3 regions of the Cobetia sp. SIMBA_158 genome follow, and region 1 is predicted to be linked to each of the others. Evidence: predicted binding sites of a transcription regulator. Region 1 holds the regulator's gene; each other region holds the start of a gene.
The links. The regulator LexA, encoded in region 1, represses DNA repair genes until DNA is damaged. The targets are predictions, from matches to a motif close to TACTGTNTANNTANACAGTA.

Region 1 (2,268 bases):
CTGGTGATGTTGCGCAGTGAGGTCTCGGCGAAGCCGCGCTCGGCGAACAGCACCTCGGCAGTATCGAGGATGCGGGTAACGGTATCGGTCTGGGCCATGGGCGGAACCCTTGTCAGGTAGAAAAGGACTGGAGTCGTAGGTCACGGCGCAAGCCCCGCGCGGCGACTCTCTCATGAGGTGGTGCAGGTTCACCGCAAGGCGCGTTCGATCATGGTACCCGTGAGCACTACCATCGGCGAACATTCGTTTGAAACACTTTGATTCTAGCGCGCCATGCCATGACTGACAATTCTCTCGCGTTTCAAACGCCAGAGGTTTAGCCAAGCCTGATATTCCCTCAGCGCTGACCATCCCGATTCAAGGACTCGTCATGCTCGGAAACTGACCACCCCGCCAGAGCCAGGCCGGGTTCATCTCCAGACATTCACCTCCAGACATTCACCTCCAGACATTCCCTTAAAGAAAGAATGTCTCGGATATCGACAGGAAAAGTCGCCAGACAGCGATATCCCGGCGACTACCTGCCCTTTGAGGCCACCACGCAAGCCACAATGCCTTGCATGACCGCCATGACTGGATACAATGACAGTTGTATGGATGCACACCCCGTGCCGTCAGCTCAAGATGCCGCCCAGGCCAAAGGCAATGCCATGACCCAGCCGCTTACTCCGCGCCAGCAGGATGTCTTCGACTTCATCATCAAGACCATCAAGTCCTCTGGCTACCCGCCGACGCGGGCCGAAATCGCCCAGGCGCTGGGCTTCCGCTCGCCGAATGCCGCCGAGGAGCATCTGCGTGCCCTCAAGCGCAAGGGCGCCATCGAGATGGTGCCGGGCACCTCACGTGGCATTCGCGTGCCGTCGCTGGCTGACGTCGACGACAGCGCCAACGATGGTCTGCCGGTGATCGGGGAAGTGGCCGCCGGCAGTCCGATTCTTGCCAGCGAGCATATCGACCGTCACTGCCCGCTACCGAGCGACTACTTCTCGCCGGCTGCCGACTACCTGCTGCGTGTGCGCGGCGTGTCGATGAAGGACGTGGGGATTCTGGAAGGTGACCTGCTGGCCGTGCACCGCACCACCAGCGTGCGTGACGGCCAGATCGTGGTGGCACGTCTGGGGGATGAGGTCACCGTCAAGCGCTTCCGCCGTGACGGGCATTACGTGTGGCTGGAAGCCGAGAACGAGGACTTCTCGCCGATCAAGGTCGACCTGCGCACGGACAGCCTGGAGATCGAGGGTCTCGGGGTGGGCGTCATCCGCGATGGTGGCCTGCACTGAGGCCTTGACCAGCAGCGCTTTGAGCAACGAGCTTTGCCCAGCAGTACCTTTCTCGCAGAGCTCTGAGCAACAGAAAAGCCGCACGCATTGCACAAAAAAACCCGCCTCGAGGCGGGTTTTTTTGTGCGCGAAGCGCGAGCGATGGATCAGTGCACGATGCCTTCTGACTGCTCGTCCTCGTCTTCTTCGCCATCCCAAAGGCGAGTCCGGGTGATGGCGTGGTCGATCATCTCACGCGCGACCTCGAAACGATTGTCACGCAGCAGATCAGCGGCCTCGTCCGAAATGCGAATGCTGAGCAGCGGCTCACCTTCGCTTTCCGCGGCGCGCAGAATCACTTCACCATCTTCCATTTGCACAATTTCAAGTACGGCGGGATCGGACACGTCATTCCTCCTGCACGGCATCTCGCGAGATACCGGCGTCGTTGTAATCGTCAGCGCGACGGCTGGCAAGCCCGGCACCGCGTTGCCATCAGCGACGCAGAAAAAAGTACGACCACAGCCAGAGCCATGGTCGTACCGGAGAATGCAGGGCTTGCCACAATGCGATCAGTCTAGCACCCGTGAAGGCGAAACGTCACCCGATTGCCATGCGCCAGTCATCACCAGCGTGCAGCACCAGATCAACGCCTTGACCTACCACTCGACACTCGACTCACGCAGCTGCGGCAGCAGCGCCTTGAATGCCGTGATGGCGGCGCTGAGACGCTCGGCCAGCGAGGCGCTCGAGGCTGCCGCGATGATCAGACCATCACCACGCGAACGCGATTCCTCGCGGCGCGCGACGCCGCCCTCTTCATGCAGGCGGGTCACATCCGCGACCAGCTCAGACAACCAGCTGTCGGGGCGCTCCAGCAGGCTGCGCAGCTGCTCGACCTCGGCGATGGGCGTCGGCGGCGACGCCAGGCGCTCGCGCCAGCTACCCTCTGGCCAGCGCGCCGTCACGGCACACTCTTCCAACAATGACGCCAGCGCCAACTCCAGCA
Region 2 (2,268 bases), on a different contig from region 1:
TTGATCAATTCACGGAACAGACGACGCTCGGGCTCCTTGCCGAAGCCATACAGCAACTGCGCGTCTTCGCGCACCACCAGGTGGGTGTAAAGCTGGCAATGTTCACCCACGGCCGGCAAGCCCAACAGGGTGTTCATCGAAGCTTCCAGTTCATAACCGACACCCTGTACATCAAGCACCAGCTGCGGCGGTTGTTTTTCCAGCAATGTCCCGGTCAGTCGTCCAATCATGTTGCGGCTGTCCTTGCTCGGCAGAGAACGTGTTCGGTGGGATCGTACTGCTCGCAGACCCGATTCTCTGCACGGATTGTTACAATGCGGGCAAGCCTACCAAAGATGAAGCGTAGGCGGCATGTCCCAGTGTCACGACGAATTTGTCGCATCTTTCTGACAGTCATACCTTGGGTGATGGCACGAAGCCTGATGCCACGCGGCTTGGCGCATCACGCAATCGACTGCTGCCAGGCTCGGCAGACACTCTACAAGTGACTGAAAAATCGCTATTAATTGAGCACAATACCGCATTTGTCGCTCAGCGGCATGTCAGACGTCGGGTTCGAAGTCTCGCCAACTGCTGCTACGCCGTACACGGGTTCCCTTGCGTCGACTGGTATTCCCCAACCCCAAGGCTTCCAGCTGGTCATTGCCGGGCGTCAAGCGTCGACGCGCGAAACAATGCGTCAAGGCGATGGCCAGCGCATCGGCGGCATCGGCCTGCGGCGTGGCGGAGAGCTTAAGCGTATGCGTGACCATATGCTGCACCTGAGACTTCTCGGCGGCACCGGTACCGGTCACGGCCTGCTTGATCTGCCGCGGCCCGTATTCGAATACCGGCAAGCCGTGATTGGCCGCACACACGATGGCAGCCCCGCGCGCCTGGCCCAGCTTGAGCGCCGAATCGGCGTTCTTGGACATGAAGACCTGCTCGATGGCGAATTCCGCGGGACGATGCAGGGCGATCACCTCGCTGATACCGGCATAGATCTGCGCCAGGCGCTGATCCAGACTGACCTGTGACATGCGAATGCAGCCACTGTCCACATAGCGAGGCTGAGCCGCAGAGACATCCAATACCCCATACCCGGTCAGACGTGAGCCCGGGTCGATGCCAAGAATGATCATGCTGCCGCCTCGTCTCTCACACTTTCCACCTTCGCTGTCGTCATCGCGCCATCGCTCTTACTGTGTATATAACCAGCCACCATGCCACAAAAAAGGCGGTGCGACACTGACATTGCCTGACGTGAACGCCAGCAAACAGTCTCGCACCGCCTTGTCGGGCTTGCTCGCCCCCTCGCCTACCAAGCCACAGGGGCAAACCTGCCACTGCGGGACCGCCCTTGTCTGATCGAATCAGTCCAGACGGCCCCACCAGTCACTCTCTCGGTCATGCGCCGCTGAATCAGGCCTGACCGCTTTCGTCTTCGACCTTGACCTTCTGACGCAGACGGATGTTCAGCTCCTTGAGCTGCTCACCGCTGACCACGCCCGGGGCGTCGGTCATCATGCAGCCGGCGCTCTGGGTTTTCGGGAAGGCAATCACTTCACGAATGGTCTTGGCGCCGGTCATCAGCATCACCAGACGGTCGAGACCGAAGGCCAGACCACCATGGGGCGGCGCGCCGAACTTCAGGGCGTCGAGCAGGAAGCCGAACTTCTCTTCCGCTTCTTCTTCACCGATGCCCAGCACTTCGAACACGGTACGCTGCATGGCCTGATCGTGGATACGGATGGAGCCGCCACCCAGCTCGGTGCCGTTGATGACCATGTCGTAGGCGCGAGACAGTGCCGCTTCCGGGTTGGCCTTGAGCTCTTCCGGCGTGCAGGACGGCGCGGTGAACGGGTGGTGCAGCGCGCTCAGGCGGCCGTTGGCGTCGGCTTCGAACATCGGGAAGTCGACGACCCACAGTGGCGCCCACTCGCGGGTGTAGAGGTTGAGGTCTTCACCCAGCTTGACGCGCAGCGCACCGATGGCCTCGGCCACGATGTTGGCCTTGTCAGCACCGAAGAACACGATATCGCCATCGACGGCGCCACAGCGGTCCAGCACTTCATCCACGACGTCTTCCATGAACTTGACGATCGGCGACTGCAGACCCTCGACGCCCTTGGCACGTTCGTTGACCTTGATCCACGCCAGGCCCTTGGCACCGTAGATGCCGACGAACTTGGTGTAGGCGTCGATTTCCTTGCGTGACAGGCTGGCACCGCCCGGCACACGCAGTGCGGCGACACGGCCCTTGTCGTCCTTGGCCGGACCGGAGAAGAC
Region 3 (2,268 bases), on a different contig from region 1:
AGGGCCGGTGGGCCTGCTGGAAGGCAAGCAGGCGCTGGTACTGGCGGCGCGTGGCGGCATGTACGCGGGCACTGAAATGGACTCCCAGACACCGCATCTGAAATCCATGCTCGGGCTGATGGGCATCACGGATCAGCACTTCGTGTATGCCGAAGGCCTCAGCATGGGCGATGAGTCCAGGGCCGCCTCGCTGGCCGAGGCCAAGGCAGCCATCGCCAATCAGGTGGAAGCCCTGCAGTTCCGCTGAGAGAAGTGAAAACACGAACGCCATCGCCGCCCCTTGTCCGGGCGGCGATGGCGTTCGTGTTTGTGGAGAACCAAAGGGAGGCGCTGGCGTCGGTCAGTCGCTGGTGCAGATCAGTCGCGGGAGTCGAGCACTTCCAGCGCTCCCTTGAGGCGCGCATGCAGTTCTTCCAGCGGCGGCTGGGTGCCGCCTTGCGGCCAGCCCGCCGTCAACACCACGCCATCGGCACCATATTCGCTGGCATCCACCGGCACATCGTAGCCGCTCAACCAGTGGCGAACATCGGCCTCATGGGCGAAGCCGACTTTCAGACGCCTGGGCGTGCGCGGCGTGAAGGTCGTGGTGGGCAGGTGCTCGAGCGCCTCGAGCACCGCGCGGCTGTATGCCCGCGCCAGGCCGCCGGTGCCCAGCTTGATGCCGCCGAAGTAGCGGATCACCACGCAGGCCACCTGGCCGACGCCACTGCCTTCGAGCACCTGATACATCGGCCTGCCAGCAGTGCCGCCCGGCTCGCCATCATCGGAGAAGCCGATGGCATTCTGCTCATTGGGTGCCCCAGCGATGAACGCCGTGCAGTGATGGCGTGCGTTGGGGTGGGCGAGATGCGCCTGAGCCAGCAGCCGCGTCATGCCTTCTGGCGTCGGGGCATGGGCCAGCCAGGCGATGAAGCGGCTCTTCTCGATCTCGATGCTGTGTTCATGGTGCGCCTCGGGCGCCAGTGCCGGTATCAGATAGGTCATGGCACCATCTTACCAAAGCGTCGCCCTCAGTGAGTGACGGCATTGCCGCGCACCACGCCCATCACCATGCCCAGCACTTCGATATCGGCATTCTTGAGATAGATGGGGGCCATGCTGTCGTTGGCCGGTTGCAGGCGCACGCCGGTCTTCTCGATATACAGCTTCTTCAGCGTCACTTCCTGCTGATTGATCATCACCACGGCGGTCTCGCCATTCTCGGCGCTTTCGCTGCGTTCGATGATGATGATGTCGCCATCATGGATATTGCAGTTGATCATCGAATGGCCGCGCACGCGCAAGGCGTAGGTATTGCGGCGCACCATGCGCGTCGGCACGGCAACCGTACCGCAGTCGGCGATGGCTTCGATGGGCATGCCGGCGGTGATGTTGCCGAGCAGCGGGATATCCATCATGTCGCTGGCGGTGATTTCCTGCCAGGCCTGGTCATTGAGCGGCAGGTTGTGAAGACGCTGAAGGTAGTGCGGAGCGTGAAGACGTGACATGAGCTATCCCCTGATGCCGTGCGGTCGGCGCGGATGGTGCGTCGGCCTGCGGTGCAGCGTGGAGGGTCGTCAGGCTGAGTTCATCTGTCGCCTGCTAGGCTCCGCGAACATGCTGGCAACGCGTTGAGCCGACCCGATCAGTCTGTGCCTGCACTCGGCAGGCGTGTGATGAAGGTACTGTATGGATACTGTTTTTGTATACAGTGTCTGCATCATAGCAAGCTCTCGCGAAGTGGCAAGAGGTGAGCGGATCGACTGGCGCCAATCCAGCGAAAGTGTGTCGTATGAATGTGCACCACATGTCGCTGATATATTTCTCGAGTGCTTGACTGCCCGTCATGGCGGGGCTGCGAGGTCAGGCGATCGGCTGCTCGGTGGTCAGTGTCGACCTCAGCTCGTAGAATGGCTCGCAGTGACCCCACGGGGTCAGCCCTTGATGTCGCACTCCGCGACGGCTCAGCCGCGAGAATCCGGGATGCCCAGCCAGTCTGCCAGCGATGAAGTCTGTAGCGCGCCGCCTCTGTTGGCGGTCGTGGCGCTCGGCTGTGAGCGTGATGAGCGGTGGCTGTTCGAGGGGCTGGATCTTTCGCTGCATGCGGGAGAGATCCTGCAGGTCGAGGGCCCCAATGGCAGTGGCAAGACGACCCTGCTCAAGATTCTGTCCGGTCAGTTCCATGACTACGAGGGCGAGGTGCTGTGGCGCGGCCAGCCCACCTCGCGGGTGCGTGACGACTTTCTGGGCTCACTGCTCTATCTGGGTCACCAGCCCGGCATCAAGGGC

Region 2: ruvC (crossover junction endodeoxyribonuclease RuvC) is a predicted target of LexA. The motif match lies at 1,180-1,199, and genes of this name have one in related genera.
Region 3: R2R70_RS16220 (LexA family protein) is a predicted target of LexA. The motif match lies at 1,674-1,693, and genes of this name have one in related genera.

What each region holds. Positions count from the first base shown of each region.
Region 1 covers NZ_JAWJYL010000001.1:239,661-241,928, reverse strand. The annotation lists gene R2R70_RS01060 (TetR/AcrR family transcriptional regulator) at 1-98, opposite strand, end outside; gene lexA (transcriptional repressor LexA) at 651-1,280, shown strand; gene R2R70_RS01050 (hypothetical protein) at 1,427-1,666, opposite strand; gene R2R70_RS01045 (DUF6586 family protein) at 1,919-2,268, opposite strand, start outside.
Region 2 covers NZ_JAWJYL010000003.1:215,139-217,406, forward strand. The annotation lists gene ruvA (Holliday junction branch migration protein RuvA) at 1-230, opposite strand, end outside; gene ruvC (crossover junction endodeoxyribonuclease RuvC) at 543-1,121, opposite strand; gene aspS (aspartate--tRNA ligase) at 1,402-2,268, opposite strand, start outside.
Region 3 covers NZ_JAWJYL010000013.1:64,157-66,424, forward strand. The annotation lists gene R2R70_RS16210 (FMN-dependent NADH-azoreductase) at 1-247, shown strand, start outside; gene R2R70_RS16215 (IMPACT family protein) at 358-984, opposite strand; gene R2R70_RS16220 (LexA family protein) at 1,011-1,487, opposite strand; gene ccmA (cytochrome c biogenesis heme-transporting ATPase CcmA) at 1,963-2,268, shown strand, end outside.